One region of the Pseudomonas sp. GNP012 genome, then DNA from elsewhere that is predicted to be linked to it. Evidence: predicted binding sites of a transcription regulator. Region 1 holds the regulator's gene; each other region holds the start of a gene.

What was found. Region 1 encodes sigma-54, which starts transcription at its own class of promoters, with help from an activator protein. Its sites were predicted from a motif close to ANTGGCATNNANNTTGCTNT; they were not measured.
Region 2: a site for sigma-54 is predicted at 4,536-4,555, ahead of glnK (P-II family nitrogen regulator). Genes of this name have one in related genera too.
Region 3: a site for sigma-54 is predicted at 2,493-2,512, ahead of glnA (glutamate--ammonia ligase). Genes of this name have one in related genera too.

Annotation. Positions count from the first base shown of each region.
Region 1 is NZ_JBTGUU010000001.1:215,192-225,265, forward strand. It holds gene hpf (ribosome hibernation-promoting factor, HPF/YfiA family) at 9-317, opposite strand; gene ACXX83_RS00875 (RNA polymerase factor sigma-54) at 392-1,885, opposite strand; gene lptB (LPS export ABC transporter ATP-binding protein) at 2,131-2,856, opposite strand; gene lptA (lipopolysaccharide transport periplasmic protein LptA) at 2,856-3,404, opposite strand; gene lptC (LPS export ABC transporter periplasmic protein LptC) at 3,391-3,963, opposite strand; gene ACXX83_RS00895 (KdsC family phosphatase) at 3,971-4,495, opposite strand; gene ACXX83_RS00900 (KpsF/GutQ family sugar-phosphate isomerase) at 4,495-5,469, opposite strand; gene ACXX83_RS00905 (ATP-binding cassette domain-containing protein) at 5,746-6,555, shown strand; gene mlaE (lipid asymmetry maintenance ABC transporter permease subunit MlaE) at 6,555-7,352, shown strand; gene mlaD (outer membrane lipid asymmetry maintenance protein MlaD) at 7,352-7,819, shown strand; gene ACXX83_RS00920 (MlaC/ttg2D family ABC transporter substrate-binding protein) at 7,831-8,484, shown strand; gene ACXX83_RS00925 (STAS domain-containing protein) at 8,481-8,786, shown strand; gene ACXX83_RS00930 (BolA family protein) at 8,901-9,140, shown strand; gene murA (UDP-N-acetylglucosamine 1-carboxyvinyltransferase) at 9,163-10,074, shown strand, end outside.
Region 2 is NZ_JBTGUU010000001.1:5,273,682-5,283,755, forward strand. It holds gene xerC (tyrosine recombinase XerC) at 1-665, shown strand, start outside; gene ACXX83_RS23945 (HAD family hydrolase) at 662-1,369, shown strand; gene sutA (dormancy-specific transcriptional regulator SutA) at 1,553-1,876, opposite strand; gene ACXX83_RS23955 (secondary thiamine-phosphate synthase enzyme YjbQ) at 1,978-2,403, opposite strand; gene ACXX83_RS23960 (ammonium transporter) at 2,618-3,955, opposite strand; gene glnK (P-II family nitrogen regulator) at 3,991-4,329, opposite strand; gene ACXX83_RS23970 (accessory factor UbiK family protein) at 4,749-5,009, shown strand; gene ACXX83_RS23975 (BRO-N domain-containing protein) at 5,392-5,910, shown strand; gene ACXX83_RS23980 (HigA family addiction module antitoxin) at 5,922-6,185, opposite strand; gene ACXX83_RS23985 (N-acetyltransferase) at 6,378-6,914, shown strand; gene ACXX83_RS23990 (hypothetical protein) at 6,937-7,107, shown strand; gene ACXX83_RS23995 (YifB family Mg chelatase-like AAA ATPase) at 7,286-8,779, shown strand; gene ACXX83_RS24000 (LysR substrate-binding domain-containing protein) at 8,910-9,830, opposite strand; gene ACXX83_RS24005 (NorM family multidrug efflux MATE transporter) at 9,988-10,074, shown strand, end outside.
Region 3 is NZ_JBTGUU010000001.1:5,793,209-5,803,282, reverse strand. It holds gene typA (translational GTPase TypA) at 1-684, opposite strand, end outside; gene thiI (tRNA uracil 4-sulfurtransferase ThiI) at 824-2,278, opposite strand; gene glnA (glutamate--ammonia ligase) at 2,607-4,013, shown strand; gene ACXX83_RS26270 (DUF4124 domain-containing protein) at 4,326-4,841, shown strand; gene glnL (nitrogen regulation protein NR(II)) at 5,149-6,234, shown strand; gene ntrC (nitrogen regulation protein NR(I)) at 6,231-7,667, shown strand; gene ACXX83_RS26255 (hypothetical protein) at 8,215-8,655, opposite strand; gene ACXX83_RS26250 (tRNA (cytidine(34)-2'-O)-methyltransferase) at 8,654-9,109, shown strand; gene secB (protein-export chaperone SecB) at 9,242-9,727, opposite strand; gene grxC (glutaredoxin 3) at 9,784-10,038, opposite strand; gene ACXX83_RS26235 (rhodanese-like domain-containing protein) at 10,040-10,074, opposite strand, start outside.

The sequences.
Region 1 (10,074 bases):
AGGGAGTGTTAACGACCGGTTGCGCCCTGAAGGAGGCTCTGGGTCTTTTCCTTATGCTTTTTGAGTTGTTTATCCAGCTTGTCGGTGAGTGCATCGATCGCAGCGTACATATCGGTATGTTCCGCATTGGCGACCACTTCATTCCCGGGAATATGCAGCGTGGCTTCGATTTTCTGCTTCAGCTTCTCGACGGTCATCGTGACCTGCACGTTAGTGATCTTGTCGAAATGTCGCTCCAATCGTTCGAGTTTTTCGCCGATGTAGGTGCGAAGAGGTTCGGTCACTTCCAGTTGGTGTCCACTGATGTTGACTTGCATACAGCTTCTCCTTCGTTGCCAGTGCATAAAGCGGTAGATCAGATGATCTACCACTGGAACGCTGTGGCGTGGCTCTACATCAACCGCTTGCGTTCGCTCGAAGGCGCGATCCCGAGGGATTCGCGGTACTTGGCGACGGTGCGGCGAGCCACCTGAATGCCTTGTGCCTCCAGTAAACCAGCGATCTTGCTGTCACTCAACGGCTTTTTCTGATTTTCCGCGGCAACCAGTTTTTTGATGATCGCCCGGATCGCCGTGGACGAGCATTCGCCGCCTTCGGAGGTGCTTACGTGACTGGAAAAAAAGTATTTCAGTTCATAAATACCCCGGGGGGTGTGCATGAACTTCTGGGTCGTTACCCGTGAAATCGTCGACTCATGCATGCCGACCGCTTCGGCGATGTCATGCAGGACCAGCGGCTTCATGGCTTCGTCGCCATATTCGAGGAAACCGCGCTGATGCTCCACGATCTGGGTGGCAACCTTCATCAGGGTTTCATTGCGGCTCTGCAGGCTCTTGATGAACCAGCGGGCCTCCTGCAACTGATTGCGCATGAACGTGTTGTCGGCGCTGGTATCGGCGCGGCGCACAAAACCGGCGTACTGGGCGTTGACCCGCAGCCGTGGCACCGACTCCTGATTCAGCTCTACCAGCCAGCGCTCGTTGTCCTTGCGTACGATGACGTCAGGAACGACGTACTCGGCTTCGGTGGACTCGATTTGCGAGCCCGGGCGCGGGTTGAGGCTCTGGACCAGCTCTATGACCTGGCGCAGCTCATCTTCCTTGAGCTTCATGCGACGCATGAGCTGGCTGTAGTCGCGGCTGCCAAGCAGGTCGATGTAATCGGTGACAAGGCGCTTGGCTTCGGCCAGCCAAGGGGTCTTGGCGGGCAACTGGCGCAATTGCAGCAGCAGGCATTCGCCCAGATTGCGTGCGCCGATGCCGGCCGGCTCGAATTGCTGGATGCGGTGCAGGACGGCTTCGATTTCGTCCAGTTCGATGTCCAGTTCCGGGTCGAAGGCTTCGAGGATTTCCTCGAGGGTTTCGTCCAGGTAGCCCTGATTGTTGATGCAGTCGATCAGGGTCACCGCGATCAGGCGATCGGTGTCGGACATCGGAGCCAGGTTCAGTTGCCACAGCAAGTGGCTTTGCAGGCTTTCACCGGCCGAGGTGCGGGTGGTGAAGTCCCACTCGTCATCGTCATTGCTGGGCAGGCTGCTGGCGCTGGTCTGGTAAACGTCTTCCCATGCGGTGTCGACGGGGAGTTCATTGGGGATACGCTCGTTCCAGTCACCCTCATCGAGGTTGTCAACCGTCGGGGCGCTTTCCTGGTAGGAGGGTTCCTGGATATCGGTGTTGGGCTTTTGTTCGGCGTTGTCGGCCAAGGGGTCGGAATTGTCGAAGTCGTCGCCTTCTTCCTGGCGTTCGAGCATCGGATTGGACTCCAGGGCCTCCTGGATTTCCTGTTGCAGGTCCAGGGTCGACAATTGGAGCAGGCGGATGGCCTGTTGCAGCTGAGGTGTCATCGTCAGCTGCTGGCCCATTCTCAAGACTAGCGATGGTTTCATGGCAGGGGCTTAACACCTTATTCGCCGGCGCACATGCGCCATCCACTACAGGGCGCCGGGGCGCCAAACATAAGCAAATTATATGCCTGAAACTGAAGGATTTGCCTAGAGCGCTGTAACAATAAAAAACTATAAATTTGTGTTGCGGTGCTGCCCATGTTGGGGGCTGAACGCGCAGGTTCGCATCAGGCCTGATGAATCGCGAGACCGGTGCCCGGGCGCCTTGCCTGGGCACAGCTCAGCGTTTACAGGCGGAACTCATGGCCCAGGTACACTTCCTTCACCAGGTCGTTGGCCAGGATGGTCTCTGCGTCACCTTCGGCAATCAATTGGCCGTCATTGACGATATAGGCGGTTTCACAGATATCCAGGGTTTCACGAACGTTGTGGTCCGTGATCAGCACGCCAATGCCTTTGGCCTTGAGGTGGTAAATGATCTGTTTGATGTCGCCGACCGAAATCGGGTCCACGCCGGCGAACGGTTCATCGAGGAGGATGAACTTCGGGTTGGTGGCCAGGGCGCGTGCGATTTCCACGCGGCGGCGCTCACCACCGGACAGGCTCATGCCGAGGTTGTCGCGGATGTGGCTGATGTGGAATTCCTGCAGCAGGCTTTCCAGCTCCTTGCGGCGACCGGCCTTGTCGAGCTCCTTGCGGGTCTCGAGGATGGCCATGATGTTGTCGGCCACCGACAGTTTGCGGAAGATCGATGCTTCTTGCGGCAAATAGCCGATACCGGCTTTTGCACGGCCGTGCATCGGCTGGTGGCTGACGTCCAGGTCATCGATCAGGACGCGGCCCTGGTCGGCTTGCACCAGGCCGACGATCATGTAGAAGCAGGTGGTCTTGCCGGCGCCGTTCGGGCCAAGCAGGCCGACGATCTGACCGCTGTCGATGGACAGGCTGACATCACGCACGACCTGGCGGCTCTTGTAGCTCTTGGCCAGATGCTGAGCTTTCAGAGTTGCCATTACTGGGCCTTTTTCTCGTCGGTTTTCTTCTTCGGCTGGATGACCATGTCGATGCGCGGACGCGACTCGGTCACCTTGCTGCCGGTGGCGCGCCCGGCGCTGGCCAGCTTCTTCTCGGTGTCGTAGACGATTTTCTCGCCTTGGGTGACGTTGTTGTCCTTGTCGACAACCTTGGCCTTGTCGATCAACACGACGCGATTTTGCGTGGCGTGATACTGGATCGTCACGCCCCAACCCTGAACAGGCTTGGTATCGCCAGCCGTCTGCAATTGCTCGAAGTACGCCAGGTTGCCCACCGAGGTCACTACGTCAATGTCGCCAGTCGGGGTGCGGGTGATGGTAACGGTGTTGCCTGTCACCTTCATCGAGCCTTGGGTGATGATCACGTCACCCTTATAGGTAGCAATACCTTGCTTGTCGTCCAGTTGGGCATCGTCGGCCTGAATGCGGATAGGCTGCTGTTGGTCTTCCGGCAGAGCCCAGGCGCTCACGCTTCCCAGTGCTGCGCCCAGACTGAGCAAAATCGGGAGGGTTTTAACGAGCCTCATACTGTCCTCTTACGTTCGATAGCAGGTGTATCCTGCTTTCTTTCAAATACGCTTTCATTCCCTTGCCAGTCGATACACCGCCAGCGCCGTCGATTCTAACGTCTTGCTCGGTCTGCGCATATTGCTGCTGCGGGAACACGGTCATGCGGGTGCTGGTGATCAGGGTCTTGCGGTTTTTCTCGTCGAAGCGCGTGATGCGCACATCATCGATCAACTCGACCTGCGTGCCGTCAGGGTTGACCTCGCCGCGCAGGCTCTGGACGTGCCACGGGAACTCAGTGCCGCGGAACACGTTCAGGTCGGGGTTGGTCAGCAGTGTCACCTCGGTCGCCTTCAGGTGCTCGACCTTGTCGGACACCAGATCATATTGCAGCTTGCCGTCCGGCAGGTACTGCACGCTGTGGGCGTTGATGGCGTAATAGTCGATCGCGCTTTCATCGACCGGCGTTACCGGCTTGTCGAGGAAGCGTTCCGGGCTGATGTTCCAGTAGCCAACCGCGACGAATATCGCCGCGATGCAACTGAACATCAGGGTGTTACGAAACTTTTTGCTCAGCATATCGGGCTCACAGGTACGCCGCATTGGCCGCATCGAGGCGGTCCTGGGCGCGCAGGATCAATTCGCAGAACTCGCGAGCGGCACCTTCGCCGCCACGGGCGAGGGTGATGCCGTGAGCATGTTCGCGCACGAAACTGGCGGCGTTGGCCACCGCCATGCCCAGGCCGACGCGGCGAATCACCGGCAGGTCGGGCAGGTCGTCGCCGAGGTAGGCCACCTGTTCGTAGCTCAAATTCAGTTGGGCCAGCAGTTCGTCGAGTACCACCAGTTTGTCTTCGCGGCCCTGATACAGGTGCGGGATGCCGAGGTTTTTGGCTCGCCGCTCGACCACCGGGGTCTTGCGGCCACTGATAATGGCAGTTTGCACTCCAGCGGCCATCAGCATCTTGATGCCTTGGCCGTCGAGCGTGTTGAACGTCTTGAATTCGCTGCCGTCTTCGAGGAAGTACAGGCGTCCATCGGTCAGCACGCCGTCGACATCGAACACCGCCAGTTTGATCTGTTTGCCGCGTTGCAGCAGGTCCGCACTCATTACATTACTCCTGCACGCAGCAAGTCGTGCATGTTCAAGGCGCCGACCGGGCGATCTTCGCTGTCGACCACGACCAGCGCGTTGATTTTATGGTCTTCCATGATTTTCAGCGCTTCGGCGGCCAGCATTTCGGCGCGGGCGGTCTTGCCATGGGCCGTCATGACCTGGTCGATGACAGCGCTGTGGATGTCGATGCTGCGGTCCAGTGTGCGGCGCAAATCACCATCGGTGAAAATCCCGGCCAACTTGCCGTCGGCCTCAAGGATGACGGTCATGCCCAGGCCCTTGCGGGTCATTTCCATCAAGGCGTCCTTGAGCAGGGTGCCACGCTGGACCTGCGGCAACTCCTGGCCGGCGTGCATGACATTTTCCACTTTCAGCAGCAGGCGTCGGCCGAGGGCGCCGCCGGGATGGGAAAAGGCGAAGTCTTCGGCGGTAAAACCACGGGCTTCCAGCAGTGCGACCGCCAGGGCGTCGCCCATGACCAGGGCGGCGGTGGTCGACGAGGTGGGTGCAAGGTTCAACGGGCAGGCTTCGTGTTCGACGTGAACATTCAGGTTGACCTCCGCGGCCTTGGCCAGCGGCGAATCAGGGTTGCCGGTCATGCTGATCAACTGAATGCCCAGGCGCTTGATCAGTGGCAGCAGGGTAACGATTTCATTGGTGGAGCCGGAATTCGAGAGCGCCAGAATGATGTCGTCGCGGGTAATCATGCCCATGTCACCATGGCTGGCTTCCGCCGGGTGCACAAAAAACGCCGTGGTGCCGGTGCTGGCCAGGGTTGCGGCGATCTTGTTGCCGACGTGCCCCGACTTGCCCATGCCGACCACGACCACGCGGCCTTTGCTGGCCAGAATCATCTCGCAAGCGCGTACGAAATCTGCGTCGATATGGGGTAGCAGGCCTTGCACGGCTTCTACTTCGAGGCGGATGGTGCGTTGTGCTGATTGAATCAGGTCGCTGGATTGGCTCATGTCAGAAATCGTATAGCCTGATGAAAAGGCGGCGATTATAGCGGTTATGATCGAATCCCTCACGCAAGTTCGTCGCGCATTGTCATTCCTTGTTACCTGAAACCCTCTAGGCGGGGCTTTGAACCACTCCTGCAGTTGTACATGACTCGGCTTTGGCCTTGGGCGCGCAGCCTTTGCAGTGATATAGTTCGCCGCCAGTTCGGCCTGCCCGGGAGGTATGTGCTTTCGTCAGAAAGTCAGGCGTCCGAGTGAGAGGCTGCATCGCAAGGAGTTTAGATGAGTGCCGATAACGCCTACGCGGTCGAGCTGAAGGGACTGTCCTTCAAGCGCGGTGCGCGCAGCATTTTCAATAATGTCGATATCCGTATCCCGCGTGGCAAGGTCACCGGCATCATGGGGCCTTCCGGGTGCGGCAAGACTACGCTTTTGCGTCTGATGGGGGCCCAACTGCGCCCCACCAAGGGCGAAGTCTGGGTCAACGGTCAGAACCTGCCAAAACTGTCGCGAAGCGACCTGTTCGATGCGCGCAAGCATATGGGCGTGCTGTTTCAGAGCGGCGCGCTGTTTACCGACCTCGATGTCTTCGAGAATGTCGCGTTTCCGCTACGGGTTCACACGCAACTGCCGGAAGAAATGATCCGCGACATCGTCCTGCTCAAATTGCAGGCCGTGGGTTTGCGCGGTGCCATCGAATTGATGCCCGACGAGCTTTCCGGCGGCATGAAGCGCCGTGTTGCGCTGGCCCGGGCGATTGCGCTCGATCCACAGATCCTCATGTACGACGAACCCTTTGTCGGCCAGGACCCCATCGCCATGGGCGTTCTGGTGCGTCTGATTCGCTTGCTCAACGATGCGCTGGGTATCACCAGCATCGTGGTTTCCCACGACCTGGCCGAGACCGCGAGCATTGCCGATTACATTTATGTGGTGGGCGATGGCCAGGTGTTGGGGCAGGGGACCCCGGACGAGTTGATGAACTCGGATGAGCCGCGCATTCGTCAGTTCATGACCGGCGAACCCGATGGCCCGGTTCCGTACCACTTTCCAGCGACGGATTACCGCGCAGATATTCTGGGGAAGCGCTGATGCGCAGAATTTCATTGATTGAACGCGTTCGCCGCTTCGGCCAGGCCGGCATCGATGTGCTGGCGGTGTTCGGGCGTTCGGCCTTGTTCCTGTTTCATGCCTTGCTTGGCCGCGGTGGTATCGGTGGCAGCTTCGGGTTGCTGGTCAAGCAGCTGCATTCGGTGGGCGTGATGTCCCTGGTGATCATCGTGGTCTCCGGGGTGTTCATCGGCATGGTGCTGGCGCTGCAGGGCTTCAACATCCTTTCCAGCTACGGTTCGGAGCAGGCTGTCGGGCAGATGGTTGCGCTGACGCTGCTGCGAGAGCTGGGGCCGGTGGTGACCGCCTTGCTGTTCGCCGGGCGCGCCGGTTCGGCCTTGACCGCGGAAATCGGCAACATGAAGTCCACCGAGCAGTTGTCCAGCCTGGAAATGATCGGGGTTGACCCGCTCAAGTACATCATCGCGCCACGCTTGTGGGCCGGCTTCATTTCCCTGCCGGTGCTGGCGATGATTTTCAGCGTGGTGGGCATCTGGGGCGGCTCGTGGGTCGCTGTCGACTGGCTGGGGGTCTATGAAGGTTCCTACTGGTCGAACATGCAGAACAGCGTGACGTTCACTGAGGATGTGCTAAACGGGATCATCAAAAGTATCGTCTTTGCCTTTGTCGTGACCTGGATCGCCGTATTCCAAGGCTATGACTGCGAACCCACTTCCGAGGGGATCAGTCGTGCCACTACCAAGACCGTTGTCTATGCCTCGTTGGCAGTGCTCGGCCTGGACTTTATTCTGACCGCCTTGATGTTTGGAGATTTCTGATGCAAAACCGCACCCTGGAAATCGGTGTCGGCCTTTTCTTGCTGGCTGGCATCCTGGCTTTGCTCTTGTTGGCGTTGCGGGTTAGTGGCCTGTCCCCGACTCCGAGCACCGACACGTATAAACTTTACGCCTACTTCGACAATATCGCCGGTTTGACTGTCAGAGCAAAGGTGACCATGGCCGGTGTGACCATCGGCAAGGTCACGGCCATCGATCTGGATCGCGACAGCTTTACCGGTCGGGTGACCATGCAGCTGGAAAAACGCATCGATAATCTGCCGGCGGACTCCACAGCATCTATCCTGACCGCAGGACTGTTGGGCGAGAAGTACATCGGTATCAGCGTGGGCGGGGAAGACACCCTGCTCAAGGATGGTGGAACCATCCATGACACGCAGTCATCGCTGGTGCTTGAGGACCTGATCGGTAAATTCCTGCTCAATACCGTTAGCAAAGAAGCTAAATGAGGAACTGTTAAATGATCTCTACCTTGCGACGTGGCCTGTTGGTAATGCTCGCGGTGTTTCCGTTGGTGTCCCACGCCGTAGCGGCACCTTCGGCGCACGATCTGGTGCAGGACACAACCAACCGTATGCTCGCGGACCTGGCGGCAAACAAAGAGAAGTACAAGCAGGATCCGCAAGACTTTTATGCGGCGCTGAACACCATCGTCGGGCCGGTCGTGGATGCCGAGGGTATTTCCAAGAGCATCATGACGGTCAAGTACTCGCGTAAAGCTACACCTGCGCAGATGAAGACCTTCGAAGAAAACTTCAAGAGGGGCCTGTTCCAGTTCTATGGCAATGCCTTGCTGGAGTACAACAACCAGGGCATCACCGTTGAACCGGCCAAGGACGAATCGGGCGACCGTACCAGCGTTGGCATGACGGTCAAAGGCAGCAGCGGCGCGATCTATCCGGTGTCCTACACGCTGGAAAAGATCAACGGCGAGTGGAAACTGCGTAACGTCATCATCAACGGCATCAATATCGGCAAGCTGTTCCGCGATCAGTTCGCCGATGCGATGCAGCGCAATGGCAACGACCTGGACAAGACCATCAATGGATGGGCCGGGGAAGTCGCCAAGGCCAAGGAAGCCACCGACAAGAAGCCAGAGCAGTCAGCCCAATGAGTGAGTCGGCAGTCCAGATGGACGAAGCGGGTGAGCTGCGACTCAGTGGCGTGCTGGATTACCGCACCGGCCCTGGCCTGCGTGAACAGGGCAAGGCGCTGATCAAGGCCAGCAAGGCTGCGGCGCTGGTGCTCGATTGTTCGGCGGTGACCAAGTCCAGCAGTGTCGGTTTGTCATTGCTGCTGTGTTTCATCCGCGATGCTCAGGCGGCCGGCAAGGCGTTGAGCATCCGAGGAATGCCGGAAGACATGCGTGAAATCGCTCAGGTCAGCGAGCTGACCGAGCTGTTGGCGCATCCCTAACCCGCATCTATAAAGAAGCCCCCCGTCAGAGTCCTGCTTCGCGGGGTTCGCAGGCGCGGGGCTTTTTTGTATGATGTCCGACCCGCGCGCACAGGGCGCCGATTGAGGTTGAGCATGCAGGCCGTAGAAGTGAAGAGCTTCCTTGAAGGAAAGCTGCCCGGAACGTTGGTAGAAGTCGAGGGCGAAGGCTGCAATTTCCAGCTGAATGTGATTAGCGATGAACTGGCGGCGATGAGCCCGGTGAAGCGTCAGCAGCAGATCTATGCCCATTTGAACCCATGGATCACCGATGGCAGCATCCATGCGGTCACAATGAAATTTTTCAGCAGCGCGGCCTGGGCCGAGCGCACCTGAGCCCAAGGGCGTCGAGATTCTTATGGATAAATTGATTATTACTGGCGGTGCTCGTCTTGACGGCGAAATCCGCATCTCCGGGGCAAAGAACTCTGCCCTGCCGATCCTGGCTGCCACGCTTCTGTGCGATGGTCCGGTGACCGTTGCCAACCTGCCGCACCTGCACGACATCACCACCATGATCGAACTGTTCGGTCGCATGGGGATCGAGCCGGTGATCGACGAAAAACTCGCCGTCGAAATCGACCCGCGCACCATCAAGACCCTGGTCGCACCGTACGAACTGGTTAAAACCATGCGTGCGTCGATCCTGGTGCTTGGCCCGATGGTTGCCCGTTTCGGCGAAGCCGAAGTCGCGCTGCCTGGCGGTTGCGCCATCGGTTCGCGTCCGGTTGACCTGCACATCCGTGGCCTGGAAGCCATGGGTGCGGTCATCGACGTCGAGGGCGGCTACATCAAGGCCAAGGCGCCTGAAGGTGGCCTGCGCGGTGCGCACTTCTTCTTCGACACCGTCAGCGTGACCGGTACCGAAAACATCATGATGGCCGCCGCGCTGGCCAAGGGCCGCAGCGTCCTGCAAAACGCCGCACGCGAACCTGAAGTGGTCGACCTGGCGAACTTCCTGAACGCCATGGGCGCCAAGGTTTCCGGCGCCGGCACCGATACCATCACCATCGATGGCGTCGAGCGTCTGCATACCACGACTTACAAAGTGATGCCCGACCGTATCGAAACCGGCACCTATCTGGTGGCGGCGGCTGTGACCGGTGGTCGCGTGAAGGTCAAGGACACGGATCCGACCATCCTCGAAGCCGTTCTGGAAAAACTCCGGGAGTCCGGTGCAGAGATCACCTGCGGCGAAGACTGGATCGAGCTGAACATGCACGGCAAGCGGCCGAAAGCCGTCAACGTGCGCACCGCTCCGTACCCGGCG
Region 2 (10,074 bases), 5.1 Mb from region 1:
GGCTCTATCACTACCTCAATCGCGAAGGCCTGTGCGACCACGATCCGGCCAACGGCCTGGCGCCACCGAAAGGTGAACGCCGCCTGCCGAAAACCCTCGACACCGACCGCGCCCTGCAACTGCTGGAAGGTGGTGTGGAGGATGACTTTCTGGCACGTCGGGACCAGGCGATTCTGGAGTTGTTCTACTCTTCCGGGCTGCGGCTGTCGGAGCTGACAGGACTCAATCTCGATCAACTCGACCTCGCCGACGGCATGGTCCAGGTGCTCGGCAAAGGCAGCAAGACCCGCCTGCTGCCGGTAGGAAAAAAAGCCCGCGAAGCGCTGGAGCAGTGGCTGCCACTGCGGGCCATGGCCAACCCGGCGGACGATGCGGTGTTCGTCAGCCAACAGGGGCGACGTCTCGGCCCCCGAGCGATCCAGGTGCGGGTCAAGGCTGCTGGCGAGCGCGAGCTGGGACAGAACCTGCATCCGCACATGCTGCGGCACTCCTTCGCCAGCCATCTGCTGGAATCCTCCCAGGACCTGCGCGCGGTTCAGGAACTGCTCGGGCACTCGGACATCAAGACCACGCAGATCTACACCCACCTGGACTTCCAGCACCTGGCCACGGTCTACGACAGCGCCCATCCAAGGGCCAAACGCATTAAGGGCGACGATTCATGAGCATTCAGTTGATCACCTTCGACCTCGACGACACCCTGTGGGACACCGCCCCCGTCATCGTCAGCGCCGAAGCCATATTGCGTGCATGGCTGACCGAACATGCGCCCAACCTGGGGGCGGTGCCGGTGGAGCATTTGTGGGCCATACGCGAACGCATCCTGAGCATCGAGCCGAACCTCAAGCACCGCATCAGCGCCTTGCGCCGGCGCGTATTGTTCCAGGCCCTGGAAGAAGCCGGATATCCCCATGCTGAAGCGTCGGACCTGGCCGATCAGAGTTTCGAAGTGTTTCTGCATGCCCGGCATCAGCTGGAAATATTTCCGGAGGTGCAACCGACCTTGGAGTTGCTGGCCAACCATTACGCCCTCGGCGTGGTCACCAATGGCAACGCCGATGTGCGTCGACTGGGGCTGGCGGACTACTTCAAGTTTGCGTTGTGCGCCGAAGACATCGGCATCGCCAAACCTGATGCGCGGCTGTTCCATGAAGCCTTGCAACGCGGCGGCGCGACGGCTGATACGGCGGTTCATATTGGCGATCATCCGGGCGATGACATTGCCGGTGCGCAACAAGCGGGGATGCGGGCGATCTGGTTCAACCCGGCGGGCAAGGTCTGGGAAGCGGAACGGTTGCCGGATGCCGAAATTTGCAGCCTGACCGAATTGCCGGCGTTGTTGGCGCGGTGGAATTCGCCTTCGGCCTGACACAAAACCTGTGGGAGCGGGCTTGCTCGCGAATGCGGTGTACCAGTCGACATTGATGTTGGCTGACAGGACGCCTTCGCGAGCAAGCCCGCTCCCACAGTAGATTGTGTTCAACCAGAAAATTTTGTTGCATGAAAAAGCCCGCAGCGACGGCGGGCTTTTTCAGCAAGCGGGTAGCAGGCCTCAGATAGGCCGGCTGCCGTACTTGTTATCCGGCTTCTTGGGAGGATCGGCGACCACATTGGCCTCCACTTCCTGCACCTTGCCACCACGGGCCAGGAACTCTTCCATGGCCTTGGCCAAGGCGTCGCGCTCCTTGTTCTTGGCTTCGACACTCGGCAGCTCATCGACCGATACCGCTGCCTTGGCCTTGCCTTTGGCGGCCGGAACCGGCGCATCACCGCCGTCGTCGTCAGCAACGTCTTCCGCTGCCGCTTCCAGGCCTTCTTCAGCCTCGTCTTCGTCGCCTACTTCGAGGTCGTCGTTTTCCAGATCATCGTCGCTCATGTTCTACCTCATGACTTGCGAAAAGCAGATTAGTTATAGCCCAGCTTTGCCCCCTGTCGAAGGCTGCCGGAAAAAAATCAACAGCCGCTGCTGACCAGCGGTTATGCCTCTTCACCGTGCACGGTGGCGAGGACTTTACGGGCACCGCCATGATCGCGGTGCTCGCCCAGGTAAACGCCTTGCCAGGTTCCCAACGCCAGCCGGCCTGCCGAAATCGGCAAACAGAGCTGACAGCCAAGCACGCTGGCCTTGAAGTGCGCCGGGAGGTCGTCCTGGCCTTCGTCGTTATGCTCATAGCCGTCTGCTCCTTGTGGGATCAGACGATTGAAAAACCGCTCGAAGTCGCGACGTACCGCCGGATCGGCGTTCTCGTTGATGGTCAACGACGCCGAGGTATGCTGCAGCCACAAATGCAACAGACCGACCCGACACGCCTTGAGTTCAGGCAGGCCGGCGAGTAACTCGTCCGTTACCAGGTGAAAGCCCCGGGGCCTCGCCCGCAAGGTAATCAGAGTCTGTTGCCACATACAGTTCTCCGCACGTTCGGGGCGCATTCTAGCGCGCTCTGGGAAAAAACAAAGGCCCTAATATTCCTTCAATCATGTAAGCCTTCGACCGCACAAAAACACCCGACGTAAACATCTTAAAACCTGTAGGAAAAAACCTTTCAGCTCACCCTGCAAAGACAAATTTCAGACAAAAAAATGCCCGGCAAGCCGGGCAAGTTTTTTATGCGCGTGCTTACAAGTTGTAGCCGCGTTCGTTGTGAAGCGCCAGATCGATGCCGACCGCCTCTTCTTCTTCATTGATGCGCAGACCCATGACCGCATCCAGCACCTTGAGGATGATGTACGTGGCGATCGCGGTGTAGATCACCGTGAAACCTACGCCTTTGCACTGAATCCACACTTGTGCGGCGATGTCGGTCACGGTGCCGAAGCCACCCAGGGAGGGAGCTGCGAACACACCGGTCAGGATTGCGCCGAGGATACCGCCAATACCGTGTACACCGAAGGCGTCCAGGGAATCGTCATAGCCGAGCTTGCGCTTCAGGGTGGTGGCGCAGAAGAAGCACACAACGCCAGCCGCCAGACCGATGACCAGCGCGCCCATCGGGCCAACAGTACCGGCAGCCGGGGTAATTGCCACCAGGCCAGCAACCACGCCCGAAGCGATACCCAGTGCGCTAGGTTTGCCATGGGTGACCCACTCGGCAAACATCCAGCCCAGCGCAGCAGCGGCAGTAGCGATTTGCGTCACCAGCATCGCCATACCGGCGGTACCGTTGGCCGCAGCGGCGGAACCGGCGTTGAAACCGAACCAGCCGACCCACAGCATGGCCGCGCCCATCAGGGTATAACCGAGGTTGTGCGGTGCCATCGGCGTGGTCGGGAAGCCTTTGCGCTTGCCCAGCACCAGGCAGGCAACCAGACCGGCCACACCGGCGTTGATGTGCACCACGGTGCCGCCGGCAAAGTCCAGAACGCCCCAGTCCCACATCAGGCCGCCGTTACCGGACCAGACCATGTGCGCAATCGGCGCGTAAACCAGGGTGAACCAGATGCCCATGAAGACCAGCATCGCGGAGAACTTCATCCGCTCGGCGAAGGCACCGACGATCAGCGCCGGCGTGATGATGGCGAAGGTCATCTGGAAGGTGATGAACACCGCTTCAGGGAACAGCGCCGCAGGACCGGTCAGACTGGATGGCGTGACACCGGCAAGGAATGCCTTGCCCATGCCACCGAAGAACGAGTTGAAGTTGACGACGCCCTGCTCCATGCCGGTGGTGTCGAACGCGATGCTGTAGCCATAAATGACCCACAGGACGCTGATCAGACCGGTAATGGCGAAGCACTGCATCATCACGGAAAGAATGTTTTTCGACCGCACCATGCCGCCGTAGAACAGCGCGAGGCCGGGAATGGTCATGAACAGCACCAAGGCTGTAGAGGTCAACATCCAGGCAGTGTCGCCAGAGTTGAGGACCGGGGCCGCCACTTCGTCTGCCGCCAAAGCAAGGCTGGGCATTACGATGGACAACAGGGCTCCTAGCCCTGCGAATTTACGCAGAGTCATATTGTTTTCTCCTGGGGCGTTGGGTTTGTGGCGGCTTAGATAGCGTCGGTATCGGTTTCGCCGGTACGGATGCGAATCGCCTGTTCCAGATTGACCACGAAGATCTTGCCGTCACCGATCTTGCCGGTGTTGGCAGCCTTGGTGATGGCCTCGATTACCCGGTCCAGATCCTTGTCGTCGATGGCGACGTCAATCTTCACCTTGGGCAGGAAATCGACCACGTATTCCGCGCCGCGATACAGCTCGGTGTGACCCTTCTGCCGACCAAAGCCTTTGACTTCAGTGACGGTAATGCCCTGCACGCCGATCTCGGACAGCGACTCGCGTACGTCGTCCAGTTTGAACGGCTTGATGATGGCAGTGACTAGCTTCATGAAAACTCTCTCCCGAATTGGTGGACTTGCCCCAGGAAAACAAACCCGTCTCAAGTCTAAGCGCAGTGCCTGGCTTTGTAACGCATCGTCGGCCTTACCTGCCCGTCCGACGCCAGCTAACCGCTCCTTGCGAAGCACTCCCCGTGATTCGCCTGGCGCACTGCATTCGTCACAGCGACTGCATCAGTGCATGGGTCACCAGCATCTAAGCAGAAAGCTTGCCATCTCCACAAAACTGACTGTTTTCAAGCCTTTACCGGTGGATGGCGGATACTTCGCGACAACACCCGGCACGTTACGCACAACAACGGTGCGACGCCGTCCATCCCGATGCGCGAAAACCGTGCACCCTTTGCCCGCGCAAATGACTATAGACACTGCGTGATACACTGCCCGTCATTGTTTCCAGGACATTGCCCATGCTCGCGCCAAAAGACTTCCTCGACGCCCTGACCGGCACCGCCTCCCGCCTCTTCAGCGGTGACACGCCGCTGCCGAAAGCCGAAATCGAAAGCCAGTTCAAAATGTTGCTGCAGAGCGGCTTCAGCAAGCTGGATCTGGTGAGTCGGGAAGAGTTCGATAGCCAGATGGTTGTACTGGCGCGCACGCGGGCGCGGCTGGAGGCTCTTGAAACGAAGGTCGCGGAGATGGAAGCGAAGCTCAATCCGCCAACCGAGTAACCCATCAATCCCGCTTTGAAACACAGCCCCCTGTAGGAGCTGCCGAAGGCTGCGATCTTTTGATCCCAAGCCCCGCAAAAATCCCGGCAACGTCCTACAAACATCACACCGCCGTCCGATTGCGTCGCTAAGCCCCGGTTCCTAAGCTCATCCCGGCTGAACATTCAGCACTGGGTTTGGCGACCTGGAACCAAGCAATGCACTGCAATCATCCAATATCGGGTGTTCTCTCCCGATTTGAATTATGGCGGCTGTGTGTGGGAGACCTTAGGGTCTGCCGGTATTCGCTTGGCCGGTTCGCCAACCCGCATGCAGCTGCCACCCTTATTGTTTGGCGACGATAAATGGCAGTTATCTATCAAGCGAACTTGGATACTGCTCTATGGACGATAACTACCTAATCCCCCACATCTTCACCCGCCACAAACTCCACCTCCACGCCCTACTCCTGCAAAACCAACCCTGGTTCTGCGCCCGCGACCTCGGCCGATTACTACGCATCCACCTCAACGACCGCCAACTCCGAAAACTCGATCCCGATCAATACCAAACCACCCAAACCCTCATCTACGGTCACATCGAAAACACCCTGCTGATCAGCGAATCCGGTGTCTACGCCATGCTCGTCTACCACTACTGCCCCGAATACCGAGCATTACGTGAATGGCTCACCCACGAAGTCGTCCCCGCCCTGCGAGACACCCAACACCCCACCACAACCGAACGCCCACAACTGAGCCTGCTCAACTGGCCGGAAATGTCGTTGAGCTTGCTGCACTGGAATAACCAGCCGTGGATTCGGTTGCAGGATGTGCCGCAGATGATGACAGAGCGCGAGCTGTCCAGACGCCCGGTAAAACCGTGGTGGAAGCGGGCTTCATGTGTCCTGCAGTCGCTTTGAATATTTAACGTTCAACCACGCTCGATCTGGGCTGAGCGCAACTCATAGGTCGATTGCAGATTCAGCCAGAAATCGGGTGTGGTGTTCAGGTGTATGGATAGCTTATGCGCCAGACCAACACTGACATCGCTCCGCAGATTCACAACATCGCTTATTTCCGCCTCTGGCTCGTTCAACGAGCGAGCCAGAGCATCGTTTGTAACGCCCAGCGGCTTCAAAAACTCCTCGCAGAGAATTTCGCCAGGATGAATCGGGCACATCCCATTCCTGTTCATTCACACCTCCTACGACTGCATTCAGCGAGATCATAAGCAGCAGCCTTCATCCGGCAAGACCATCCACGCTCTTTCACCGATGTCCTTCATCTGTCTCGGCAGGGTCCTACAAAAAGCAGCTCTCCAGCCTGATTTATTCCCCGGACCCGTTCCGCCTACGCTTTTCGCCTTGATATTCCATAGACGTTAGCAATGAGAAGAAAAGGGAAAGGCACGGACCTTCGTAACCAGACTTTTAAATCGAACGCACGGAAGCTTACCTACCAAGCATTTATTAAAAACATCGCGCCTCGTGCATTAAAAATGGACGTAACAGCTGTCAGGTTTGAGCCGATTACCGCAGCAGCGTTAGAGAAATGTCATTTATGGGAAGGAGCAACAATATACCCATGGGATCACATCCCCGACTGGAAGCGCAAAGATGCCAAAGGTTTGGATTTGGCAATTTGGTATGGGCAGAATCTGTGTGGCTTGTGCTATGCAAAACCGCGAAGGAGCGCTCTCTGTCTGAAGGTAGTTCTTCTGCAGAGTGATCCAGACAGATCCCATCCGCTTCGTGGCTTGATCGCCCCGATCGCGATACTGGCCGCTGATTTCTATGCGCGTATGCTTGGGTGCAGAGAGATCGAAATCCAGGACCCTGATCCGAACGTTGTTTTTTATTATCGAGATCTCGGGTTCGACTTTGACCATAACAACCGCCTTGTCATCTACTTGAGCGACCAATAACATCCAATCGCAGGAGGTGTGTATGAGCCCAAAAAAGCGAAAGGCGAAGCTGTTACAAGTTGTTGAGTTTCACGCCGAAGCACGTCGTTTGGCTGGAAATTTATCGGCCAATCAACGACGCTTTATTGAAGTCGCCATCGCGCGCGGTAAAGAACTTGAGCCAGGTGGTTGGTTGGCCGGTGGACGAAGCTGAACCTCTTTCGTGAAAGAAACCGTCTAAATGGCGGTTTTTTGTACCTCGCCAATGCTCTGGTTCGTAACCGCAATATCCCGTGAAATTTTGCCCACGTATCCACCCCACCAATTCCCTCTCCCCCGTCTACCCTTCAAAAACCCGCAGGAAGCGGTGCTCTTCAACTCAAGGAACGACCATGTCCCTCTCCATCGTCCACAGCCGCGCCCAGGTCGGCGTGGAGGCGCCTGCCGTCACCGTAGAAGTTCATCTGGCCAACGGCCTGCCATCCCTGACCATGGTCGGCCTGCCCGAGGCGGCGGTGAAGGAAAGCAAGGACCGGGTGCGCAGTGCGATCATCAATTCGGGGCTGCAATTTCCGGCGCGGCGGATCACGCTGAATCTGGCGCCGGCGGATTTGCCCAAGGATGGCGGGCGGTTCGATCTGGCGATTGCCCTGGGGATTCTCTCGGCCAGTGTGCAAGTGCCGACGCTGACACTGGATGACGTGGAGTGTTTGGGGGAGTTGGCCCTGTCAGGTGCGGTACGGGCAGTTCGAGGGGTGTTGCCAGCGGCGTTGGCGGCGCGCAAGGCCGGGCGCTGGCTGATGGTGCCTCGGGCGAACGCTGAGGAAGCGTGCCTGGCGTCGGGACTGAAAGTGATTGCCGTTGACCATTTGCTGGAGGCCGTCGCGCATTTCAACGGGCATACACCGATCGAGCCTTATGCTTCCGATGGACTGCTCTGCGCCAGCAAACCTTATCCCGACCTGAATGAAGTGCAAGGGCAGCTGGCGGCCAAGCGTGCGCTGCTGATTGCGGCTGCAGGCGCTCATAACCTGCTGCTCAGTGGCCCCCCGGGGACCGGAAAAACCTTGCTGGCGAGTCGCTTGCCAGGGCTGCTGCCGCCGCTGACCGAAAGCGAGGCGCTGGAAGTGGCGGCGATTCAATCGGTCACCAGTTGTGTGCCCTTGCGTCACTGGCCACAGCGCCCCTTTCGCCAGCCCCATCACTCCGCCTCTGGCCCCGCGTTAGTGGGTGGCGGCTCGAAACCGCAGCCGGGTGAAATCACCCTCGCCCACCACGGCGTCTTGTTTCTTGATGAGCTTCCCGAGTTTGAACGCAGGGTATTGGAAGTCCTGAGGGAGCCGATGGAATCAGGACATATCGTCATCTCGCGGGCGAAAGATCGCGTGCGCTTTCCGGCGCGTTTTCAATTGGTGGCGGCGATGAATCCGTGCCCCTGTGGATATCTTGGCGAGCCAAGCGGGCGCTGCTCCTGCACGCCGGACATGGTGCAGCGTTATCGCAACAAGCTGTCGGGGCCGCTGCTCGATCGCATCGACCTGCACCTGACTGTCGCCCGGGAAGCCACGGCGTTGAATCCCAAAGTGAAGCCTGGCGAGAACAGCGCCAGTGCTGCGGTGCTTGTCGCCGAGGCTCGTGAGCGCCAGCAGAAGCGCCAGGGTTGTGCCAATGCCTTTCTCGATCTGCCGGGCCTGCGCCGGCACTGCGAGTTATCCACAGCCGACGAGCACTGGCTGGAATCCGCCTGTGAACGACTGACCCTGTCACTGCGCTCGGCGCACCGCTTGCTCAAGGTGGCACGGACGCTGGCGGATCTGGAACAGGTTGATGCGATCAGCCGTGAGCATCTGGCGGAGGCGTTGCAGTATCGGCCGGCGACTCAGTGAGTGCTGAAACCGAGGCGCGCCCTTCGCGGGCAAGCCCGCTCCCACAGGTTCTGCGTCGTTCATGCGATGGCATATCGACGCCAACCCTGTGGGGGGCGGGCTTGCCCGGGTAGAAACCGCAGACATCCTTTCAACTCAGATGCACGACATCGGGCAATTCCATGGATCGGACTTCGTTTTGCAGAAAATCGCTGAGCCGGCGCATGCGTTCGCCGCCGGGACGGGTTTTCGGCCACACGAGGTAGTAACACAAGCCGCTGGCAACCGCTGTCGGCCACGGCAGACTCAAGCGTCCCTGAGCCACGTCCTCCGCGACCATCAGCAGATCGCCCATGGACACGCCATAGCCTCGGGCGGCGGCGATCATGCCCAGTTCCAGGGTGTCAAACACCTGCCCACCCTTGAGCGACACCTGCTCGGCCAGGCCCATGCGCTCAAGCCAGTTGCGCCAGTCGCGGCGGTCCGGCGTCGGGTGCAGCAACTCGGTGTTGCTCAGGCGTTCGACATCCCAGGGCTGATCGCCCCGCAGGTTGGGCGCGCCGACCGGGATCAACTCCTCGGGGAACAGGTAACTCGCCTCCCAGTCCGGAGGGAAATGTCCGTTGCTTAACAGCACCGCACAGTCGAACGGCTCGTCGTTGAAATCCACGGAATCGACGTCCATCCACGCACTGGTCAGCTGCACTTCGTTGCCCGGTTGCAGATGACGGAAGCGACTGAGGCGCGCCAGCAACCAGCGCATGGTCAGGGTCGACGGGGCTTTCATGCGCAGGATGTCGTCTTCGGCGCGCAAGGTGTTGCAGGCGCGCTCCAGGGCAGTGAAACCCTCGCGAATACCCGGCAACAGCAAGCGGGCCGACTCGGTCAGTTGCAGGTTGCGGCCACTGCGGTGAAACAAGCGGCAGGCAAAATGCTCTTCGAGCGTACGAATATGCCGACTGACTGCACTTTGGGTAATCGACAGTTCTTCCGCGGCCCGGGTAAACGACGTGTGTCGCGCCGCCGCTTCAAATGCGCGCAGGGCATATAAGGGAGGAAGACGACGCGACATCAGGAAAGCTCCTACAGCAGTTTTGGATACCCTAGCAGAAACTATCCAGCATGAGTTTGAATCATGCTACCTATCCTTTTTATCCCTTTGTGCAAACGCCGCAGAGCGCCGAGAATCGACGCTTTCCTGTTCACTTCCAGAATCGAGCGTGATGACCATGCAGCATCCAGCACGTACTGAACTCTGGGCCATCCTGCGGCTGGCGGGGCCGCTGATTGCCTCGCAGTTGGCGCACATGCTGATG
Region 3 (10,074 bases), 5.6 Mb from region 1:
GCGAGCGATACGGCCAACGCCGATAACACCCAGGAAGCTGTTGTAGTCCAGTGCGGAGATCTGCATCTGGAACGGACCGTCACGGTCGACTTTCGGCGCAGGTACGTTGTCGACGATCGACTGGTACAGCGGGGTCATGTCTTCAGCCATTTCGGTGTGGTCCAGACCGGCAATACCGTTCAGGGCCGAGGCGTAGACGACTTTGAAGTCCAGCTGTTCTTCGGTGGCACCCAGGTTGTCGAACAGGTCGAAGATCTGGTCCAGAACCCAGTCCGGACGCGCGCCTGGACGGTCAACCTTGTTGATGCACACGATCGGACGCAGGCCGGCTTCGAAAGCCTTCTTGGTCACGAAACGGGTTTGCGGCATAGGGCCGTCTTGAGCATCAACCAGCAGCAGAACGGAGTCGACCATCGACATTACGCGTTCAACTTCGCCGCCGAAGTCGGCGTGGCCCGGGGTGTCCACGATGTTGATGTGGTAGCCGTTCCAGTTGATGGCGGTGTTTTTCGCCAGAATGGTAATACCGCGCTCTTTTTCCTGGTCGTTGGAGTCCATCACGCGCTCGTCGTTGAGCTCGTTGCGCTCCAGGGTGCCGGATTGACGCAGGAGTTTGTCTACCAGGGTGGTTTTACCATGGTCAACGTGGGCAATGATGGCGATGTTGCGTAGATTTTCGATCACTTGTGTATCTCGATCAGAGGATTCGGTGTGCTGACAAGTCTTGGCAGCGATTAACAGTAGCGTCCGTGAAAGCCGTTACAGCTTGACGGTGGCGTCGGGGGGCCGGTGACGCAGGCCACAGGCAAACAGCCCCGGGCACTTAGCTCGGTCGATAAACGCGCACATTGGCATGCCCCTCACTGAGCAAATGGTGGGCATGCAGGCGACTCATCACGCCTTTGTCGCAATACAGCAGGTACTGGCGAGTAGGGTCCAGTTCCTTGAAACGAGCGTTCACTGCATAAAACGGCATCGTTTGTACCTCGATGCCAGCAAGCTCCAGCGGGTCATCTTCAGCGGCATCCGGGTGACGGATGTCGATGACGATCTGACCGGCCAGCGCTTCGCTGACTTCTTCAATCTGCAAGTCCTGGCCCAATTCGTCGATCACGCGATCGATCGGCACCAGCTTGGCGTTTTCGAGCGCACGCTCGAGCACCGCCATATCGAATTCTTTCTCTTCGTGCTCGACACGGTAGCGCTTGGCGGCCGTCTTCGGATTGACCGAAATGACGCCGCAGTACTCCGGCATGTGCCGGGCGAAATCGGCGGTGCCGATCTCGTTGGCCGTGTCGATGATGTCCTGCTTGTGGCTGGCGATCAGCGGGCGCAAGACCAGTTTGTCGGTCACGCAATCGATCACAGACAGGTTCGGCAGCGTCTGGCTCGACACCTGGGAGATCGCCTCACCGGTGACGAGGGCTTCGATGTGCAGTCGATCGGCAATTTGGGACGAAGCGCGCAACATCATACGCTTCAATACTACGCCCATATGACTGTTATCGACTTTGCCGAGAATTTCGCCCAGCACTTCCTCGAACGGCACACTGACAAATAGCACGCGTTGCGAGCTGCCGTACTTCTTCCAGATGAAATGCGCGACTTCCATGACGCCCAGTTCGTGGGCACGTCCGCCCAGGTTGAAGAAGCAGAAATGCGCCATCAGGCCGCGGCGCATGATCTGGTAGGCCGCCACGGTGGAATCGAAGCCGCCGGACATCAGCACCAGCGTCTGCTCCAGGGCGCCCAGCGGATATCCGCCGATGCCGTTGTGCTGGCTGTGGATCACGAACAACCGTTGGTCGCGAACTTCGATGCGGACTTCGATTTCAGGCTTTTTCAGGTCGATCCCGGCGGCACCACACTGACGGCGCAACTGGCTGCCGACATATTTCTCGATATCGATCGAGCTGAACGGGTGCTTGCCGGCACGCTTGCAACGCACCGAAAAAATCTTGCCGGCCAGTGCATCACCGTAGTGCTGCTTGCACTTTTCAACGATGTCGTCGAAATCACCCAGCGGGTACTCGTCGATTTGCAGGAAGTGCGCGACGCCCGGCATGCAGCTCAGGCGCTCGCCCATCTCCTTCAGGGCCTTGGGATCGCTGACGCGGGTTTCCAGCTCGAGGTTGTCCCACACGCCGTTCACCACCACAGCCGGGTCCAGATCGCGGAGCACGGCACGGATGTTCTTGGCCAATTGGCGGATGAAACGCATCCGTACCGGGCGGCTCTTGATGGTGATCTCGGGGAAGACTTTTACGATTAATTTCATGGAAACAGCGCGCACAGGGCCTGCCGAAAAAGGGGGGCGCGGATTATAGCGGAAATTGCTCAAGGTTTAACCAGTTAATGTGCAGAAGGTTTTGCACGCACCAAAACGGGTCATTTATTCATTTTGACGCCACATTACGGGGCGGTATTTTCGGCTTTAAAGCGCATTAATGGCTGATAAGCGTGCTTTTGGGGCAAAAAACCCATGCTGGGGCACTGGCATGCAATTTGCTCCCTTGTGAGGCAGGTTGCCTTGGCAGAGTATTCGCGCCGGCATCACCCACATTTAAGGGCATCCACTACTAGCCCGAAGCCACCCGGAGGACACTATGTCGAAGTCGGTTCAACTCATCAAAGATCATGACGTCAAATGGATTGATCTGCGCTTCACGGACACCAAAGGCACTCAGCACCACGTGACCATGCCGGCTCGCGATGCGCTGGATGACGACTTCTTCGAAGTCGGCAAAATGTTCGACGGTTCCTCCATCGCTGGCTGGAAAGGCATCGAAGCCTCCGACATGATCCTGATGCCGGACGACTCCACCGCCGTTCTGGATCCATTCACCGAAGAACCGACCCTGATCCTGGTCTGCGACATCATCGAGCCTTCGAGCATGCAAGGCTACGACCGCGACCCACGTGCGATCGCCAAGCGCGCCGAAGAGCACCTGAAAGCCACCGGTATCGGTGACACCGTATTCGCAGGTCCAGAGCCAGAGTTCTTCATCTTTGACCAGGTGAAGTTCAAGTCCGACATTTCCGGCTCCATGTTCAAGATCTACTCCGAACAAGGTTCCTGGATGTCCGACCAGGACATCGAAGGCGGCAACAAGGGCCACCGTCCAGGCGTCAAAGGCGGCTACTTCCCGGTTCCACCGTTCGACCACGACCACGAAATCCGTACCTCCATGTGCAACGCACTGGAGGAAATGGGCCTGACCGTCGAAGTTCACCACCACGAAGTGGCAACTGCCGGCCAGAACGAAATCGGCGTCAAGTTCAACACCCTGGTGAAGAAAGCCGACGAAACCCAAACCCTGAAGTACGTCGTGCACAACGTTGCCGATGCCTACGGCCGCACCGCGACCTTCATGCCTAAGCCTCTGTACGGCGACAACGGCTCGGGCATGCACGTGCACATGTCCATCTGGAAAGATGGCAAGAACACCTTCGCAGGCGAAGGCTATGCCGGCCTGTCGGACACCGCCCTGTACTTCATCGGTGGCATCATCAAGCACGGTAAGGCCCTGAACGGCTTCACCAACCCGGCGACCAACTCCTACAAGCGTCTGGTTCCAGGCTTCGAAGCGCCAGTGATGCTGGCCTACTCGGCTCGCAACCGTTCCGCCTCGATCCGCATTCCTTACGTGTCGAGCCCGAAAGCCCGCCGTATCGAAGCCCGCTTCCCGGATCCGGCTGCCAACCCGTACCTGTGCTTCGCCGCACTGTTGATGGCTGGCCTGGACGGCATCCAGAACAAGATCCACCCTGGCGACGCTGCTGACAAAAACCTGTACGACCTGCCGCCTGAAGAGGCGAAAGAGATTCCACAAGTTTGCGGCAGCCTGAAAGAAGCCCTGGAAGAGCTGGACAAAGGTCGTGCATTCCTGACCAAAGGCGGCGTTTTCAGCGACGACTTCATCGACGCTTACATCGCCCTGAAAAGCGAAGAAGAAATCAAGGTACGTACCTTCGTACACCCACTGGAATACGAGCTGTACTACAGCTGCTGATCCGGTAGCGCTGCGGCACGCGGCGTGACAAAAAGAGGCCTCCTTCGGGAGGCCTTTTTATTGCCCACGATTTAGCGGCCTGCGAAGAACCCTGTGGGAGCGGGCTTGCCCGCGAAGACGTCAGTACACTCCACATCTGCTTATCAGACAGACCGCTTTCGCGAGCAAGTCGAATCGTCGCACCGCCGCTCCCACAAGGGGTTTTCTGTGTTCAGGCGGCCTCGGCAAATCATGCCCAGATGTTAACGGCTTGGGATAACCGCCCGGCCTGACCTATGCTGCAACCCAACGCTTTCGCTTCCGGTAGATTCCATGGGTCGTGGTTTTCTGTTCATCCTGCTGCTGATCGCCCTGCCCGCCATGGCGCAGATCTACAAATACACAGACGCCAACGGCGCCACTGCGTACAGCAATCAACCGCCTGACGGCGTCAGCGTCCAACCGGTCCACCTGCCGCCCCTCAACAGCATTGAGCGCCAGACTCCCGGCGAAGCCGCGCCTGTTGCTGAAGCCACCCGAAATGAGCAACCCCAAAAGCCCTATGAGGTGCTGGAGCTGACCGGCCTGCCCAATACCGAAGCTCTGCGCGCCAACAATGGCACCTTCACGATAAACGTACTGATCAAGCCGCGCCTGCAAGGCTCCCACCGGATGCGCCTGCTGCTGGACGGCCAGCCCTACGGCCAGCCAGTCAATGTGCCGATCCTGCAACTGGTGAATATCGATCGCGGCGAGCATCGCCTCGCCGTGCAAGTGATCGATGGCGAAAACGTTGTGCAGCAGAGCCCCACCGCAACCTTCACCTTGCAACGAGTGCACACGCGCTGAAGGCCTGGCTGCTGATTGCCGGCTGCATTGCACTGCTCATATCGGCACGAAAAACCCCATTACTGCGACTTTTCCAACCTCATTCAGATTTGCGCACTATATTGGTGCAACTGCTTGCACCGCACTCAGATTCCAACCCATTTTGGTTCGAAATTACCCGCGAAAGCTGGCAGAGCGCCACGCAAGCGAGCGTCAAACGCCCGTTTCAGGCCTTTGGCGCTTCTTTTCGGAGCCTTGGTTTACTTTTTGCTACTTCTAATTACCAACGTTTGTTTTTTGCGCTTGTTCCGCCCCAAAAGAGGTCCCGATGACCATTAGCGACGCACTCCACCGTTTGCTACTCGACAACCTCACCACCGCCACCATTCTGCTCGATGCCGAACTGCGCCTCGAGTACATGAACCCGGCGGCGGAGATGCTGCTGGCCATCAGCGGCCAGCGCAGCCATGGACAGTTCATCAGCGAGTTGTTTACCGAATCGACCGAAGCGCTGAACTCCTTGCGCCAGGCTGTCGAACAGGCCCACCCGTTCACCAAGCGCGAAGCCATGCTGACCGCCCTCACCGGCCAGACCCTGACCGTCGACTACGCGGTAACGCCGATTCTGAGCAATGGCGACACGATGCTGCTGCTTGAGGTCCACCCTCGCGACCGCTTGCTGCGGATCACCAAGGAAGAAGCACAGCTTTCCAAACAGGAGACCAGCAAGATGCTGGTGCGCGGGCTTGCCCATGAAATCAAGAACCCCTTGGGCGGGATTCGTGGCGCAGCGCAATTGCTGGCCCGGGAACTGCCGGAAGAAAGCCTGCGCGACTACACCAACGTCATCATCGAAGAAGCCGACCGCCTGCGTAACCTGGTCGATCGCATGCTCGGCTCCAACAAGCTGCCGTCACTGGCCCTGTGCAATGTCCACGAAGTGCTGGAGCGCGTCTGCCATCTGGTGGAAGCCGAAAGCCAGGGTTGCATCACGCTGGTGCGCGACTACGACCCTAGCATTCCCGACGTTTTGATCGACCGCGAACAGATGATTCAGGCCGTACTGAACATCGTGCGCAACGCAATGCAGGCCATCAGCAGCCAGAACGAGCTGCGCCTGGGCCGAATCAGCCTGCGCACCCGCACCATGCGCCAGTTCACCATCGGCCATGTGCGCCATCGCCTGGTGACCAAGATCGAGATCATCGACAACGGCCCCGGCATCCCTGCGGAGCTTCAGGAAACCATCTTCTTTCCCATGGTCAGCGGTCGCCCGGACGGTACCGGGCTCGGCCTGGCCATTACCCAGAACATCATCAGCCAGCACCAGGGCCTGATCGAATGTGACAGCCACCCCGGCCACACCACTTTCTCGATCTTTCTGCCACTGGAACAAGGAGCCACATCGACATGAGCCGTAGTGAAACCGTGTGGATCGTCGATGACGACCGTTCTATCCGTTGGGTCCTGGAAAAAGCCTTGCAACAGGAAGGCATGACCACGCAAAGCTTCGACAGCGCCGATGGCGTGATGAGCCGCCTGGCACGCCAGCAACCGGACGTGATCATTTCCGACATCCGCATGCCCGGCGCGAGTGGCCTGGACCTCCTGGCGCGGATTCGTGAGCAGCATCCACGGCTGCCGGTCATCATCATGACCGCTCATTCCGATCTGGACAGCGCTGTCGCGTCCTATCAGGGCGGCGCCTTCGAATACCTGCCCAAACCGTTCGATGTCGACGAAGCGGTTTCCCTGGTCAAGCGCGCCAACCAGCACGCCCAGGAGCAGCAAGGCCTGGAAGTCGTCCCGACATTGACCCGCACCCCGGAAATCATCGGCGAGGCGCCGGCGATGCAGGAGGTGTTCCGCGCCATCGGCCGCTTGAGCCATTCCAACATCACCGTGCTGATCAATGGCGAATCCGGTACCGGTAAAGAGTTGGTGGCCCACGCCCTGCACCGTCACAGCCCGCGCGCCGCTTCGCCGTTCATCGCGCTGAACATGGCGGCGATCCCCAAAGACCTGATGGAATCCGAACTGTTCGGCCACGAGAAAGGCGCGTTCACGGGCGCGGCCAACCTGCGTCGCGGGCGTTTTGAACAGGCGGACGGCGGCACGCTGTTCCTCGATGAAATCGGTGACATGCCCGCCGACACCCAGACCCGCTTGCTGCGGGTGCTGGCCGATGGCGAGTTTTACCGCGTCGGCGGTCATGTACCAGTGAAGGTCGATGTGCGCATCATCGCCGCGACTCACCAGAACCTGGAAACCCTGGTGCATGCCGGGAAATTCCGTGAGGACTTGTTCCATCGCCTCAACGTGATCCGCATCCATATCCCGCGCCTGTCGGATCGTCGCGAAGACATCCCGACCCTGGCCAAGCACTTCCTCAGCCGCGCAGCCCAGGAGCTGGCAGTCGAGCCCAAGCTGCTGAAAAACGAAACCGAGGAATACCTCAAGAACCTGCCGTGGCCGGGCAACGTGCGCCAACTGGAGAACACCTGTCGCTGGATCACGGTGATGGCTTCGGGTCGCGAAGTGCACATCGGCGACCTGCCGCCGGAGTTGCTGAGCCTGCCGCAGGATTCGGCACCGGTCACCAACTGGGAGCAAGCCCTGCGCCAATGGGCAGACCAGGCGCTGGCCCGTGGTCAATCGAGCCTGCTCGACAGCGCTGTGCCGGCCTTCGAGCGGATCATGATCGAGACCGCCCTCAAACACACCGCCGGTCGCCGCCGCGATGCCGCCGTTTTGCTGGGTTGGGGGCGTAACACCCTGACGCGCAAGATCAAGGAGTTGGGGATGAAGGTGGATGGTGGGGATGATGATGAGGGCGACGAAGCCTGAGTAATGACTGATTACTCACTGAACACACGATCCTGTGGGAGCGGGCTTGCTCGCGAAGGGGCCATAACATTCAACATCATTGTTGACTGTTACACCGCTTTCGCGAGCAAGCCCGCTCCCACATTCAAAGCTGCGTGCACCGCCTGAATGCACTGTGAACCGCAATCGCGCACAAAAACAGCTTCGAATCCCCATCTGCTTTCGCAATCGAATCCCTTTCGAAAAAACACGAAAGCCCCGAATCTCGGGGCTTTCAGCGTTTCAAACCGGCTTTTTTGTTTCTCTTTGTGAAAACTGGCACGCCCCCTGCAATAACCCTTTCAAGTGATTCAGATCACCGACCCGGTTTCGGGGACCTTGGTACAGGCAGGCCGGGGATTCCCCTCTTTACACCGGGCTCACACCGCAGCCGCGACGAGCCCAGCCGTTTTGGGGCCCTTGATACAGGCAGGTCAGGGGTTCCTTCTTTACACCAGGCTCACACCGCACTCGCGACGAGCCTCCCGTTTCGGGAACCTTGGTACAGGCAGGCCGGGGATTCCCTCTTTTATTGCTCCCGGAGATGGATCTCCAGCCGCCAGCGGTCATCGACCTCGCTACCGGCCCACTCGCCCTGCAGGGGTCGGGCCGCCACCAGCGTCAGCAGCAACCCTCCATCACTCAAACTTACCCGCCAGTTCACATCCTTGCCGCCAAGCTTGAGTTGGCCTTTCTGCGCCTGGCCCTCGGCGCCAAACAGCAGCGCGACACTGCCGTCGACGATTTCGCCATGGACCTTGGGTTCGTTGTTGAACCACACCACCAGCCCGTCGCCCGTCACCTCAACCTGCTGCAACTGACTCGGGTCTGGCGTGGTCAGGCGACCGATCATCAGGCCGATCATCATCCCGACAATCGCCAGCGAGCCCATCACCCGCAGGAATAGTTTCGAACGCACGTCTGCTTGCGGCGTAGAATGCGCGTCATCTTTACCTTCGGAGCCGTGCATGTTTCACGTCATCCTTTTCCAACCAGAAATTCCGCCGAATACCGGCAACGTTATCAGGCTGTGCGCCAACAGTGGCTGCCACCTGCATTTGATCGAGCCGCTGGGCTTCGAGATGGACGACAAGCGCCTGCGCCGCGCCGGCCTCGACTACCACGAGTATGCCACCTTGCAACGTCACGCCGACCTCGCCAGCTGCCTGGAAAGCCTCGGTCATCCACGCCTGTTCGCCTTCACCACCAAGGGCTCGCGGCCATTCCACGATGCCAGCTTCGCCCCAGGCGATGCGTTCCTGTTCGGCCCGGAAAGCCGGGGCTTGCCCGCCGAGGTGCTGGACGCCCTGCCCCCTGAGCAACGCCTGCGCCTGCCGATGCGCGAGGGCTGCCGCAGCCTGAACCTGTCGAATACGGTGGCCGTCGCGGTTTACGAAGCCTGGCGCCAGAACGACTTCAAATAACACCGCATAGCAAATGTGGGAGCGGGCTTGCTCGCGAAAGGGTCATCAACTTCAACATGAATGTTGACTGAAAAACCGCTTTCGCGAGCAAGCCCGCTCCCACATTGGACTTGCTTCGACGCTCAGAAATGCTTACTGAACAGTCGGCGTCTCGCCGGCAGCCTGCATGCGTTGCAGTTCTTGCGCATACAGCGCATCGAAGTTCACCGGAGCCAGCATCAGTGCCGGGAACGAACCACGGGTCACCAGGCTGTCCAGGGTTTCGCGAGCGTACGGGAACAGGATGTTCGGGCAGAACGCACCCAGGGTGTGGCTCATCGAAGCATCGTCCAGGTTCTTGATCAGGAAGATACCGGCCTGTTGCACTTCAGCGATGAACGCCACTTCGTCACCGTTTTTCACGGTAACCGACAGGGTCAGCACGACTTCGTGGAAGTCCGATTCCAGTGCCTTTTGACGGGTGTTCAGATCCAGGGCGACGCTCGGCTCCCACTGCTGGCGGAAGATCGCCGGGCTTTTCGGAGCTTCGAAGGACAGGTCACGCACATAAATGCGCTGCAAAGAGAATTGCGGTGCAGTTTCTTCTTCGTTCGCAGCAGTGTTCTGTTGGTCAGTCATCGCAGATCCTTCTTGATCCAGGGTTCTTTTAGGTTTGCTTGTTTGGGGTACTGGTGTCAGGCCCTGAGCAGCGCGTCGAGCTTGCCGGCGCGCTCAAGGGCGAACAAATCATCACAACCGCCCACGTGGGTGCTGCCGATCCAGATTTGCGGCACGGACGTACGTCCGGCCTTCTGGGCCATCGCAGCGCGCACCTGCGGCTTGCCATCGACCTTGATCTCTTCGAAGGCCACGCCTTTGTTCTCGAGCAGGTACTTGGCTCGCGAGCAGTAAGGGCAGTAATCGCTGGAATAGACGACGACGTTGCTCATATCACTTCACCAGCGGCAGATTGTCGGCTTTCCAGC